4 regions of the Solibacillus sp. FSL W7-1472 genome follow, and region 4 is predicted to be linked to each of the others. Evidence: riboswitches for the same ligand, from Rfam matches in the RefSeq annotation. Region 4 holds a riboswitch; each other region holds the start of a gene.
The links. Region 4 has a riboswitch for cobalamin ahead of MKY07_RS07840 (glutaredoxin). Riboswitches for the same ligand answer to the same signal wherever they lie in the genome.
Positions count from the first base shown of each region.

Region 1: it holds a riboswitch for cobalamin, as region 4 does, so the genes downstream of both, MKY07_RS02770 (ABC transporter substrate-binding protein) here and MKY07_RS07840 (glutaredoxin) in region 4, are expected to answer to the same signal.
Region 2: it holds a riboswitch for cobalamin, as region 4 does, so the genes downstream of both, cobT (nicotinate-nucleotide--dimethylbenzimidazole phosphoribosyltransferase) here and MKY07_RS07840 (glutaredoxin) in region 4, are expected to answer to the same signal.
Region 3: it holds a riboswitch for cobalamin, as region 4 does, so the genes downstream of both, MKY07_RS05750 (hypothetical protein) here and MKY07_RS07840 (glutaredoxin) in region 4, are expected to answer to the same signal.

Region 1 is NZ_CP150208.1:551,808-555,324, forward strand. Features, by position in the region: gene MKY07_RS02765 (acyl-CoA dehydrogenase family protein) at 250-1,404, shown strand; cobalamin riboswitch at 1,522-1,711, shown strand; gene MKY07_RS02770 (ABC transporter substrate-binding protein) at 1,852-2,799, shown strand; gene MKY07_RS02775 (iron ABC transporter permease) at 2,792-3,517, shown strand, end outside.
Region 2 is NZ_CP150208.1:3,115,209-3,118,725, reverse strand. Features, by position in the region: gene thiC (phosphomethylpyrimidine synthase ThiC) at 1-1,666, opposite strand, end outside; TPP riboswitch at 1,817-1,931, opposite strand; cobalamin riboswitch at 2,247-2,427, shown strand; gene cobT (nicotinate-nucleotide--dimethylbenzimidazole phosphoribosyltransferase) at 2,522-3,517, shown strand, end outside.
Region 3 is NZ_CP150208.1:1,201,709-1,205,225, forward strand. Features, by position in the region: gene MKY07_RS05740 (metal ABC transporter permease) at 1-471, shown strand, start outside; gene MKY07_RS05745 (Fur family transcriptional regulator) at 468-878, shown strand; cobalamin riboswitch at 930-1,112, shown strand; gene MKY07_RS05750 (hypothetical protein) at 1,272-1,829, shown strand; gene MKY07_RS05755 (ABC transporter substrate-binding protein) at 1,819-2,772, shown strand; gene MKY07_RS05760 (bifunctional adenosylcobinamide kinase/adenosylcobinamide-phosphate guanylyltransferase) at 2,971-3,513, shown strand.
Region 4 is NZ_CP150208.1:1,611,914-1,615,430, reverse strand. Features, by position in the region: gene MKY07_RS07855 (hypothetical protein) at 1-221, shown strand, start outside; gene MKY07_RS07850 (ATPase) at 223-537, shown strand; gene dut (dUTP diphosphatase) at 572-1,009, opposite strand; cobalamin riboswitch at 1,181-1,364, shown strand; gene MKY07_RS07840 (glutaredoxin) at 1,521-1,745, shown strand; gene MKY07_RS07835 (class Ib ribonucleoside-diphosphate reductase assembly flavoprotein NrdI) at 1,784-2,110, shown strand; gene MKY07_RS07830 (ribonucleoside-diphosphate reductase subunit alpha) at 2,107-3,517, shown strand, end outside.

The DNA of each region.
Region 1 (3,517 bases), 1.1 Mb from region 4:
CGTTTTACGTTTCGAGAGCAACAGTTCTCCTTTTGAGGTGCTATCTTCCACATTAAGTTGAATCAGTTCTCCTTTTTCCGTAATTTGTTCCAATTCCGCCAGCAAACCTTCCAATTACAAAACAGGGAAACGCATCTAGTGTAATCCCTATAAAGGAACTGGGGATATCTATTGACTTGTAATTTCTCGAAACGTACTATTAAATTTGACTTCTATATACAGGACAATAAATATGAGGTGGTGCTTTCCATGAGCAAGGAATTATTTATTCAAACCGACGAGCAGCAACAATGGCTGAAAAAGCTAGAAACAATATCACAGAGCGTGATAGTAAATGCTCAGCAAACAGATGAACAAGCAACATTTCCATTTGAAAATTTCCGGAAGCTGCGCGAAATCGGCTATACAAAAATAACGCTGCCAAAGGAATATGGCGGGGATGGCTTCACAGTCTATGATGCGCTATTACTGCAGGAAACATTGGCGAGCTATTGCGGAAGCACCGGGCTGGCTGTTTCGTGGACAATTCAAAATGTAGGCGAGATTTTCGAAAATCGTTACTGGGATGAACAAAAGCTCGACTGGTTTGGTGAACAGGTTGCAAATGGCGCGACAGTCAATCGTGCGGTAAGCGAGTTTGCGATGGGAAGTCCAGTACGTGGCGGACGTCCGGGAACTTCAGCAAAACGTGATGGGGATTATTATGTAATTAATGGACGTAAAAACTATACGAGCGGTGCACCGGACCTCGACTATTTTTTAGTTTCGGCATGGATTGAAGATGAGGGACAGCTAGGATTTTTCCTCGTTCCGAAAACGGCTGAAGGGGTATCGGTCGAAAATACATGGGATGTTGCATCAATGCGTGGTACGGGAAGCGATGATTTAGTGCTCGATAATGTACGAGTTGATAAAACAAACTTAGTGGAATTACCGAATTATTCAACCGGATTTAAACTGAACGGCTGGTTGCTGCTTATCCCGGCAACCTATTTAGGCATTGCCCAGGCTGCACGCGATTACGCAGTTAATTTTGCGAATAGCCATTCCCCCAACAGTATTCAAGGAACGATTGCCCAGCTGCCAAATGTACAAACGCTGATTGGCGAAATGGATTTGGCGTTGACGAGAGCGCGCTTTACGCTTTACGGAGTTGCGGGACTATATAATGACCCGATTAAAAAGGCGACACTAGTCAATGAAATCAATATTGCGAAACATGTAGTGACAAATACAGCAATTGAAGTTGTCGATAAAGCGATGCGTCTTGTTGGGGCAAAAAGCCTGCAAAGATCAAATCCGCTTCAACGCTATTACCGTGATGTCCGTGCAGGTCTGCACAATCCGCCAATGGATGACATTACGATTAAACGTTTAGCTGAAACGGCAATTGAAAAAGCTTAAAAGCAAAGGGGGAAGCAGTTCTTTTATTCGTAATTTCAGCGAAATAAGAAGAATTATCTGAAACTTTGGCGATTGAGCACACATTTTTATGAATATCAGCTATAATAGAGCTATTAATTTTATATGGACGATAAAGGTTCTTGCTCACTGATAGAGTAAGGAGTAAAAGGGAAATCGGTGCAATTCCGATGCGGTCCCGCCACTGTAAATGCTAGTTGAGAGCAGTATGCCACTGAAAAACTTTCGGGAAGGCGCTTATCAACGTTATGCATAAGCCAGGAGACCTGCCTTTATAATGCCCTAAAATAAACCTACGAGGATAGGATGTGGCGGATAAATTCTTTTTCCATTGAATTTTATTTGCATACGTAAAGCTTCCTTCAATTTTAGTAGGAAGCTTTTTATTTTTGTAGAAAATTATACAACGAAATTTTGGAGGTTATTATTTTGAAAAAATGGCAACTGCTATCTTCCGCAGCATTACTTACATTAACATTGGCGGCATGCAACTCGGAAAAAGCAACAGATGAACAATCAGCAAAAGACAATACAGAAATAACTGAAGCAGCACAATTCCCGGTAACTATAAAAGATGCCTTGGACAAAGAAATCACGCTTGAAAAAGCACCAGAGCGCATTATTACATTGGCTCCATCCAATACGGAAATTTTATTCGGACTAGGGTTAAACGATGAAATTATTGCTGTGAACGACAATGATACATATCCTGAAGAAGCATTATCTAAAGAATCAGTTGGCGGCATGGAATTTAATCTAGAACAAATAATTAGCCTGCAGCCCGACTTAGTTGTCGCACATGAATCGGGATTGTACAGCTTCAATGAACAGGCGATTGCTCAGCTTGAATCAGTAGGAATTCCTGTATTTGTTGTAAAAGATGCGAAAACATTTGAAGAAACATATGAAACAATTGAACAAATTGGCAATTTGACGAATAAAGAAAAAGAAGCAGAAGAAATGATCATCTCCATTAAAGAGGGGATTGAAGAAATTGAAGTGAAAGTAGCCGACCTGGAAGAGAAGTCCGTATTTGTTGTTGTTGGGACAAATCCGCAACTATATGTTGCTGGACAGGAGACGTTCATTAGTGAAATGCTTGATATATTAAATGTAGAAAATGCCGTTCCGGAACTCGGGTGGCCGCAGTACAGCTCGGAGCAATTTGTAAAGAGCAATCCGGATATCATTTTAGTAACATATGAAAACGACTTGGCAGCAATCGAGGAAAATGATGCATATGCAGAAATGGATGCTGTGAAAAACGCCAATGTGAAATTAGTCGATAGCGATACGACAAGTCGACAAGGTCCGCGTATTGTAGAAGGTATTGAATCAATTGGGGAAGCAATTTATCCAGAGGTATTCAATGAATAAAAAATATTCAATCGCCTATGTACTATCGATTGGATTGCTTTTAAGCAGTATATGGATTGGCATTTCGTTCGGGTCAGTTAATATTCCGTTTTCGACATTGTGGGATAAAACAACAGATCCGGTTGCATACAGTATTTTGTGGAAAATCCGAATGCCACGCGTCATTTTAGCCGCATTAATCGGGGCTTCTTTAGCAATTGCGGGGGCAGCATTCCAAGGGTTGCTTAAAAACCCTTTGGCAGATCCATACACATTAGGTATTTCATCAGGGGCCTCGGTAGGTGCGGTAATGACAATCTTTTTAGGCATTTCCATACCGGTGCTCGGTGTATTCACTTTGCCGGTATTCAGTATGGCTGGAGCTGCATGTACGATGATCATCGTCCTGACATTTGCCAGACTTGTTGACCGCTCGATGAAAATGGAGACGCTGATTTTGACGGGAATTATTTTCAGCTCGTTTTTAGGGTCCTGTATTTCCTTAATGGTCGCACTTACTGGTGAACAGCTACGAGAAATCATCGGCTGGCTTCTAGGAAGTGTATCGATGCGAGGGTGGCCATATGTCCGGATGGTTCTGCCATTTATGGTGCTTGGTACAGCAATTATTTGGCTGACTCGCCGTGAATTGAATGCGATGATTTATGGAGAAGAGCGTGCCCAGTATTTAGGGGTAAATGTTAAGCGCAGCAAGTATATGATATTGGCGGGTGGTTCC
Region 2 (3,517 bases), 1.5 Mb from region 4:
AGATTCTCATACTGCAAAATTTAGGTCCACACATAGAACAGAAATGTGCTGTTTTTGCACCTTCAGCAGGTAAAGTTTCATCATGATATTCGATTGCACGTTCAGGATCTAAAGATAAATTAAACTGATCTCTCCAACGGAATTCAAAACGAGCTTTTGATAAGGCATCATCTCTTTTATGTGCTCCTGGATGCCCTTTTGCCAAATCAGCAGCATGTGCAGCAATTTTATAAGTGACAACCCCTACACGAACATCATCTCTATTCGGTAAACCTAAATGTTCTTTTGGCGTTACATAACAAAGCATCGCTGTCCCATACCAACCAATCATTGCAGCTCCAATAGCAGATGTAATGTGATCATAGCCAGGAGCTATATCAGTTGTAAGAGGGCCTAAAGTATAGAAAGGAGCTTCCTTACAAACTTCCAGTTGTTTGTCCATGTTTTCTTTTATAAGGTGCATTGGCACGTGTCCCGGTCCTTCAACCATAACCTGTACATCATGCTCCCAAGCAATTTTTGTTAGTTCTCCAAGAGTTTCTAATTCCGCAAATTGAGCTTCATCATTGGCATCTGCAATGGAACCAGGACGTAAGCCATCCCCTAAAGAGAAGGAAACATCATAAGTTTTCATGATTTCACAGATTTCTTCAAAGTGAGTATATAAAAAATTTTCTTTATGGTGGTGAAGACACCATTGTGCCATAATAGATCCACCTCGGGATACAATACCTGTTAAACGTTTTGCTGTTAACGGAACATACCGTAAAAGAACACCTGCATGAATGGTGAAGTAATCCACCCCTTGTTCGGCTTGTTCAATCAATGTATCACGGTAAACCTCCCATGTTAGGTCTTCAGCAACACCATTTACTTTTTCTAGTGCTTGATAAATAGGTACGGTACCGACAGGAACAGCCGAATTTCGAATAATCCATTCCCGTGTTGTGTGAATGTTTTTACCTGTTGATAGGTCCATAATATTATCAGCACCCCAACGTGTTGCCCATGTCATTTTTTCAACCTCTTCTTCGATGGAAGATGAAACAGCAGAATTGCCAATATTCGCGTTAATTTTTACATGAAAGTTACGACCTATTATCATGGGCTCTGATTCTGGATGGTTGATATTAGAAGGAATAATCGCTCGACCCTTTGCAACTTCATCCCGTACGAATTCAGGTTTCATATTTTCTCTAATTGCGATAAATTCCATTTCAGGCGTGATAATTCCTTTTCGTGCATAATGAAGTTGTGTAATATTTTTCCCTTTTTTAGCCCGTAACGGTTTCCGCTTTAAACCAGGAAACACGTTATGATTAGTACGAGGATCGTTTTTATCTTTATAACCATTATCCTCAGGCTTGATTTCACGACCATCATATTCCTCCACATCGCCACGTTCTTGAATCCATGTACTGCGAAGGGCAGGGAGACCTTTTGTAATATCGACAGAATAATCAGGGTCTGTATAAGGTCCGCTGGTGTCATACACACGTACTGGAGGATTTTCCTCTTCTCCAAACGTACCAGTTGTCGGGCTTAACTCGATTTCACGCATTGGAACCTTAATGTCAGGTCTAGAGCCTGTTACATATACTTTATTGCTACCTGAAAAGTTAGACATAATGGAAATACTTTGTTCGTTTAATGAAGATGGTGACATAGACATAATAAATCTCTCCTTTTTTGAATATAAGGACAAGAGATAGAGCACAACAGTGAGGAGCTTAAAAAAGCTTATGAAGTACATAAAAAAGCCGGTGTCCAATAAATGGTCGGACCCGGCTAATATGTATACAGAAGTAGTATTACTATAATACGATGCTAACTTCCCCACGCTGGTATGATCCAGATCAGGTCCCAAGAGTCAAGAAACTTCAACGTGTTTCATTCTCAGCCCAACTTATTGGACTCCCCTAGTTATTTCTATTCAATTTTATATTAGTATACATGAAACTTCCTTGAGATAAAAGGGAAAATTCAGAAAAGTATTTGTTGGATGAATTACCTTACCGGATATTGATATCGTACTCATTTCGCATGCACATTACAAACCTCTGCATGTCTCGATGTTAAGAACATTAAAGAAACAAAACCCGAACGTATTATTATTTCTGATGAGTCAACATTCTCAGGAGGTGGACTTTTTTTATATTTAAGGAATTCTGAATCAGAAAACGTTTTAATTCCTGCTTATTGAAAATCATCCTTGACGAAAAAAGTCGTTCGTCGTAAAGTAATGGTAAATTCATCAAGCATTAGGTGCCCGTTAAGGGAGAATAGGGAATAAAGTGAAAAGCTTTAGCGTAATCCCAACACTGTATAGAGGAGTTTCATAGCAAAACCCACTGGATTTACATCTGGGAAGGGGCTATGAAATTGTGAATCTGAGCCAGGAGACCTGCCTAAGTATGCTTACTGTTTATAGACACTGGATATGTCTGTAGTTTATTTGTTATCGAATAAACTGCAGGCTATTTTTATTGTCAAAAATACATTTAGATGGGGGAAACGAAACATGCAATTATTACAGCAAACAATTGATCAAATTCAAGAAATCGACCGACAAATGGAAGAAAAAGCACGTACGTACATAGACTCTTTAGCCAAACCACCGCAAAGCCTAGGGAAGATCGAATCACTAGCTCTGCAAATCGCCACAATTACGGGTGACCTTGCGCCTAAAATCGATAATAAAGCGGTGATCGTCATGGCGGCAGACCACGGGGTGTATGAGGAAGGCGTAACGCCAAATCCGCAAAGTACAACGGTTTTCCAAACATTATCATTTCCGAAAGGGACGACAGGGATGTGTACGATTGCGAAAATTTCGAATGCACAAGTCATCCCGGTAGATATCGGTGTCAAAGAAGATTTACCTCAAGATGCTGGGGTAATCATTAAAAAGGTCAAATACGGGACAGACAATATGGCGAAAGGTCCTGCAATGACCCGAGAAGAAGCGATTCAAGCAATTGAAGTAGGAATTGAAGTCGCAACAGAAGCGATCCAAAACGGTATCAATCTCATTGGTACCGGGGAAATGGGTATCGGGAATACGACACCGAGTGCTGCGGTGCTTTCAGTGCTTCACGGCTGTGATCCACTGGCAGTAACAGGCTTTGGAGCTGGTGTCGGAGCTGGCGGTATCGAATATAAAGCCGAAGTCATTCGAAAAGCGATTGCCTTGAATGAGCCGAACGCCGAAGATCCGATTGATGTTGTGGCAAAAGTAGGGGGTCTGGAAATTTGCGGGATGGCCGGAATCTTCCTTGCAGGCGCAGCGAATCGTGTACCGGTCGTTGTTGACGGATATATTTCAACGGTTTCCGCATTAATCGCCTATAAGTTAAATCCGAATGTGAAAGCGTATTTGATTCCGTCACATTTATCGGAAGAGCCCGGTGCAAAAATCGCAGCTGAGCTTCTAGGGTTAGAGCCAATGCTGCATATGAATATGCGACTTGGAGAAGGATCGGGTGCTGCTCTAGCGTTCCCGATTCTTGATGCAGCT
Region 3 (3,517 bases), 410 kb from region 4:
GTATCGGCTGTATCACGTCAGGATCTATATGTTGTGCTGGCAATTGCAGTCGTAGTTGTATTATTTTTAGTTTTATTTTTTAAAGAGCTTTTCGTATTGTCATTCGATGAGGAATATGCGAAAGCGAGCGGTTTACCTGCGAAATGGATTCATTTATTGTTCATGATCGTTGTCGCACTCGTTATCGCAGCAAGTATGCGTATTGTCGGGATTTTGCTTGTTTCAAGCTTAATGACATTGCCGGTAGCTGCAGCGATGCGTTTAGCTCGCGGTTTTAAAGAGGCGATTATTTTAGCGATTGTATTTGGAGAGCTGGCAGTAGTAATCGGACTCATTTCTGCATTTTACCTGAACTTGGCACCGGGTGGAACAATTGTTGTCACATCTATTTTGATCTTGCTATTAGTAATTTTAATCAAAAAGCTTGTTTTGAAATTCACAATTAAATCGGAAGGGGAAGAGATACTGTGAATGCAGCGCGCGCGTGGGAAATATTAAAGGATAATGGCTATAAAAAGACGGATAAACGAGAGTTGATTTTGGGTATGTTTGCAGCTACAGACAAATATTTGACTGCCCGTGATTTGTTATCAGTATTGAAAAAAGATTTCCCTGGGATGAGTTTCGATACAATTTACCGTAACCTCGCTACTTTCGTGGAGCTTGATATTCTAGAAGAAACAGAATTAAACGGTGAGCGTAACTTCCGTATGCATTGTGAGTCGGATCATCATCACCACCATTTTATTTGCCGTGATTGCGGGAATGTAAAGGAACTGTCTGTTTGCCCGATGGAAATGCTCGGTGAAAAGCTGCCGGGTTATGCTGTAGAAGCACACAAATTTGAGATTTATGGCAAATGTCCGGATTGTTTGTAAATTTCCATTGCATATTTCTGTTAATATGCTAAAGTGATTAAGACAAATTGAATAAATTTGCAGGAAAAAGATGCATTATGCATAAATGGGAATTCGGTGTAAATCCGAAGCTATTTCCGTAACTGTAAGCGTTGATGAAAATAAGTGTGAGACCACTGCTAATATAGCGGGAAGGTACTTATGAGTAAAGTGAAACGCAGAGCCAGGAGACCAATCTTTTTCTTATCGTAACATCCCTCTTCGGAATTAAAGAGAATGTACGGCAGTCACTGATCGAATGAGCATCCTTTTGCAGCACTCTTTTTTGATTTTTGAAGCCATCCATTTTCTTGGGTGGCTTTTTTTCGTACACTCGTAATTTCGTGAGGCACTACTTGAAGTGAGGAGAATTTTATGAAAAAGGATATCCGTTTTTCCTGTTATCCGTTTATGAGGGAAAAATCATGCTGCGTCGACTATGAAATCCGCACCGATTCTTTAACAACGCGAATCGGTACAGTCTTTCCGACGTTAGTTGATGATGCTTCCGGTCAGCTCGTTTTGGAAGATTTGAGGAGAATCCAACCGTTAGCTTATCATGTCAATGGTTCGGTAAGAGGTAAATTAGCCATTACATTTGAGGATTTGCAATGGCTAAGCGATCGATACGATTTTTATGTAAGTGAAGTTGGAGAAGCGATTCAGCAGTTTGTACTGCCACAAGGAATCGAAAGTGCAGCAAGACTGCATATTTGCCGCAGTGAGGCGAAAAAGTCTTACAGGGCATTACATAAAGTGAGCGAGGAAAGAGAAGTGGATGAAATTTTGTTTGATTTTCTCGGGCTGCTTGCCAATGTGTTTTTTGTCATGGCGGTCTATATGAATCAGCAGCATCAACAAGAGGAAATTCCATTTATCTCAAAATCTTATCCGACGAAAAAGAAAAAAGGGGTTACAACAAATGAAATTTAAGAACAAATGGATCGTTGCTTTAGCGGCAACATTCTTATTAGCAGCATGCGGATCAAATGATGAAAAGTCTGAAAATGATGTGAAAAAAGAAGAGCAGGCCGGTTCGAAAAGTGAAGGTGTACCGTATACAGTTGTTGATGATCGTGGTGTTGAAGTAACATTCGATGAAGTACCGGAAACGATTATTTCCCTGCAGCCTAGCAATACAGAAATTTTGTTTGAGCTGGGTGTCGGTGAACAAATTATCGGGGCAACAGAATATGATACATATCCGGAAGCCGCACAAAAAATTGAACGTGTGTCGACTTCTACTGTCATCGATGCAGAGCGAATTCTGGAATTGGATCCGGATGTCGTAGTTGCCTATACAATTGGGGAGGAAGCACAAATTGCCCAATTGGAAGATGCAGGTTTGAAAGTATTTGTAATTGCTTCGGCTGCGACATTTGATGATGTTTATACGGATATTATCCAACTGTCCGAAGTAATGGATGTAAAAGAAAAAGGCGAAGAAATTGTAGCCGACATTAAAGCACAAATCAAAACAGTACAAGAAAAAACAGCGACAATTGATACGAAGAAAAAAGCATATTATGAAGTTTCGCCAGCTCCGGATCTTTGGACTACCGGCAGCAGTACGTTCCAGCAGGAAATAATGGATCACGCCAATGTTGAAAATATTTTTGCTGATCAGACGAGCTGGATTAGTGTGACGGAAGAAGATGTCATTACTCGTAATCCTGAAATTATTATTACACCGGCAACCTATATGGAAAATGCAGTTGACGAGATTCTAGGACGCACAGGTTGGGATAAAATACAGGCAGTTTCAGAAAAGGCAGTTTATCTGGTCGATGGAGATATTATGTCCCGTCCTGGACCGCGTATTGGTGAAGCCGTTGAAATTATGGCACAATCAGTATACCCGGAACTATTTAAATAAGTATAGAATAGAAGGACATGCCTAAGTTTAGGCATGTCTTTTTCAATTAACTTCATTCAGCGGATATCGCTGAATGAAATTAATTGGCTTCCGGCGGATGTCACGACTTCGGCGATGAATTCTTTGCGCTTCAGCGCAAAGCCGAATACGGACGCAATTACGCCTCGGCGTAATTGATAAATATAAGGGGGGATACGATTGATTTTTATAACCGGTGGTGTGCGCAGCGGCAAAAGTGCTTTTGCAGAAAAATTTGCTAGGCAGTTAGGTGAAGAAAAGACGCTCTACTATGTCGCGACAGGTGTATCCTTTGATGAGGAAATGGAAAAACGAATTATCCGCCATCAGCAAGACCGCGAAAATCAGAACGCCCATTGGAACACAGTGGAAATGCAAGTACAGATTCCTTTTACGATCGAGCAGCTTTCAAATAATGATGTTGTGCTTTTTGAATGTGTGACAACATGGCTTTCGAATGTACTGTATACATATGAACAAAAAAATGAAAATAGCGAGTACATCGATAATTGTATCGAATCACTGCAAAAGCAATTGCTAACATGGCGGAAGCAAGGTGCTACAATAATAGTTGTATCAAATGAAGTGCTGGATGAACTGCCATCACAGTATGATGAGGTAAATTTGTATCGCAAATTGTTAGGTGAGCTTCATCAATGGATTGTCCAAAATAGTGATGAAGCATATGAAGTACAATTTCAGCTTGTACAGCGTTGGAAGTAAGGAG
Region 4 (3,517 bases):
AGAAATTTGCGGAGGGGATTTGTGAAATCAACTTTGTAAACGGTCATGGGAGAAGTATTGATACGACTGAAGTAAAGATTGAAGATAATCTTTATAACATAAAGTCCGGTACTTACAAAGATCTACCTGATGGGCGTTATAATTGTGAACTTTCGTATTTACCAATTTCAAAAATTGTGACACAGATCGATATTCAGTCAAAAGGAGAGGAAGGAAACTAATATGGTTGATTTAGATTTTTTAATTCAGTACGGATTCATATTATTAGTGATTTCAATTACGACACTTGTCTTGTCTATGTATTTCCGGAAAAAGCCGAAAGTGGATAAAGGATTTAGGTTTGCCTATCATGGCCTATCATATCGCCGTAAATTTTTACGCACGATTTATTCAATCCCGTTTTGTATTTTTCCGTTAGCGATCATTTATTATTTTGAAAGGTTTTCCGCTAACTTTATATTTGTTACGCTGTTGCTCGTGATCGTATTTGTTTTTCAAACGTCATACAATTACATAAAGTGGAAAAAAGAAGATTAAAAGCCTGTGTTCATCCGACAGCAGGCTTTTTTCATTATTTCACTCCACTCGAACCAAAGCCCTTATCACCGCGCTCCGTAACCGACAGCTCGTCTGTTTCTTCAATGAAAACTTGCGGAACATATTGAATGACTAGCTGGGCGATTCGCATTCCTTTCTCAATCGTAAAAGGTTCTTTCCCGTGATTGATTAAAATCACGCCGATTTCACCGCGATAGCCTGCATCGATGGTACCTGGACTATTTAACACCGTAATCCCATGTTTGAGTGCTAATCCGCTACGAGGGCGTACTTGCGCTTCTGTTCCCTCCGGCAGTTCGATTTGAAGACCGGTTTTAATTAATGCGTATTCACCAGGCAATAAAACTTTTTCTTCAACCGCACTTAAATCCATCCCTGCATCCCCTTCCCGTGCCTGTTTCGGTAATACAGCATTCGGGTGGGTTTTCTTAATTTTTAATTGAATCGACATATTCAACCAACTTTCTCATTTATAAAATCTATTTACATACAGTTATAACAAAACCATATTTTTTCTTTATTTTCAATAGGGAGTTTTCTAGAATTCTTAATGGATTTATGTTATCTTTCTTTAGGCTCTTTACTTTTATGTTGTTAAAGCTTATACTCAATTCAACTATATATTGTGTTTTTTTATCACGGTACTACTAAATGTAGTTTAAAAGGGAAGTTTGGTGTGAATCCAACGCTGTCCCCGCAACTGTAAATGCTGACTGAAGACGAATAGACCACTGTGCAATGCATGGGAAGGTATGTCTGACGGATGAAGCAAAGCCAGGAGACCTGCCGCGTTAAAACTACGTACATTTCTTCGGGGAATAGGAAATGGAGGCGCTCTTTTACTCGTTTCCATTTCAAGCTATCCTGTTTTCCGGGATAGCTTTTTTTGTTTTGTCTGCATGTTCCCCCATGACATGTGCATCACAATTACTAGTAATATTTAAATAGCGAGGGGTTCTATTATGAAACTTTATACGAAAACAATTTGTCCAAAATGCCTATGGGTAAAATCGGAGCTCGATGCTGCCAACTTGGAGGTCGAGATTATTAATATTGATCATGATGAGAGCGCAAAACAAATAGTACTCGATGCAGGTTTTTTGTCTGTGCCGTTATTTGAAATCAACGGTGAATTTATCGCAGAGCCGACGTCAATTATCGATCGCATTTCTGAAATGACCGCATGATCATATTTGCTTCACGAACTGGTAATGTACGATCCATTGTGCAAAAACTCGGCTTGCCCGCAAAGGATTTGGCGGAAGTAGAGAAAATGGATGAACCGTATCTACTATTTACGTATACGGATGGATTAGGCTCTGTTCCCCCTATCGTCGACCAGTTCATGACTGCGAACTTTGATCTATGCAAAGGAATTATCGTAAGCGGAAACCGTAATTTCGGTCATGCTTTTTTCGGCCGTGCAGGTGACCTTTTAGCTGCACAATACGGAATTCCGTTAATCGAAAAAGTGGAAATGCGAGGAACTCCGGCGAATTATGAAGCGATTACAGATTACTACTACTCCATTTGGAAAGAGGCATCGATATGAAACAATATTTAAAATTAAATAACGATATTCTAAACCGTTACCGTGCTACCGGTGAATTGGATCTGGCGAAAGACAAAGAAGCAACACGCCGCTATTTCCTGGAAGACGTGAATGTCCGTTTACGCTACTTTATCGATATCGAGGAAAAAGTGCGTTATTTAGTCGATGAAGGCTATTACGAAAAAGAATTTTTGGAATTGTACTCGATGGACTTTATTAAACAAATGTACAAAAAAGCCTATTCCTACAAGTTCCGGTTTCCTTCATTCATGAGTGCTTCGAAGTTCTACGAAAGCTATGCGATGAAAAGCCGGGACGGAAAAGAAATTTTGGAAAAGTATGAAGACCGAATCGTCATTATCGCCCTGTATTTAGCACAAGGCGATGAAGCATTGGCTGAAAAGGCCATCGAAGCGGTCATGACTGCCTACCAGCCGGCAACCCCAACTGCCCTAAACAGCGGGAAAAAAGCGCGCGGTGAGCTAGTCTCATGTTTTAAACTAACGATGGATGACACGATGAATTCAATCGCAGAGAATATCGGCTATTGTCTTGAGCTTTCCCGCTTAGGCGGCGGTGTCGGGGTAAACTTGACCGATCTGCGTCCATTAGGTGATCCGATTAAAGGGATTTTAAACCGTGCGAGCGGGGTTATGCCTGTTGCAAAACTGCTGGAAAATTCGTTCTCGTATTCGAATCAGCTTGGCCAAAGAAATGGTTCCGGAGTCGTCTATCTAAATGTTTTCCACGGTGATATTGAAGCGTTCATCTCTTCCAAGAAACCAAATGCCGACGATAAAATCCGATTAGCTACATTATCTACAGGGATTATTCTTCCCGATATTTTCTTTGAATTAATGCGCCGCGATAAAGATATCGTATTGTTTAGTTCTTATGATATTTTCAAAGAATACGGCAAACGCATGTCGGAAATTTCGATTACGGAAATGTACTACGAATTTTTGGATAATCCAAACATCCGTAAACTGAAACGTTTAAACGCCCGTAAATTGTATACGGAAATTAAAAAGGCGCAATTTGAATCGGGTTACCCGTTCGAAATATTCGATGATAATGTCAATAACATCCACCCATTAAAGGAAATCGGGCGTGTGAAGATGTCGAATCTATGCACCGAAATTCTTCAGTATCAACAAACAAGCGTTGTTACCGATCAAAACGAGCCGAATGAATACGGCCTCGATGTTTCTTGTAACTTAGGTTCAATCGACATTCACGAAGCAACGAAAGTTCAGGACTTCGGACAGCTTGTCGATACGGCAATGCGTCTTTTAACGAATGTTTCTACGATGACCGATATCGTCAACGTCCCTTCTGTATCCAAAGCCAACAAAGTGATGCACTCTGTCGGATTGGGTGTTATGAACTTGCATGGACACCTTGTAC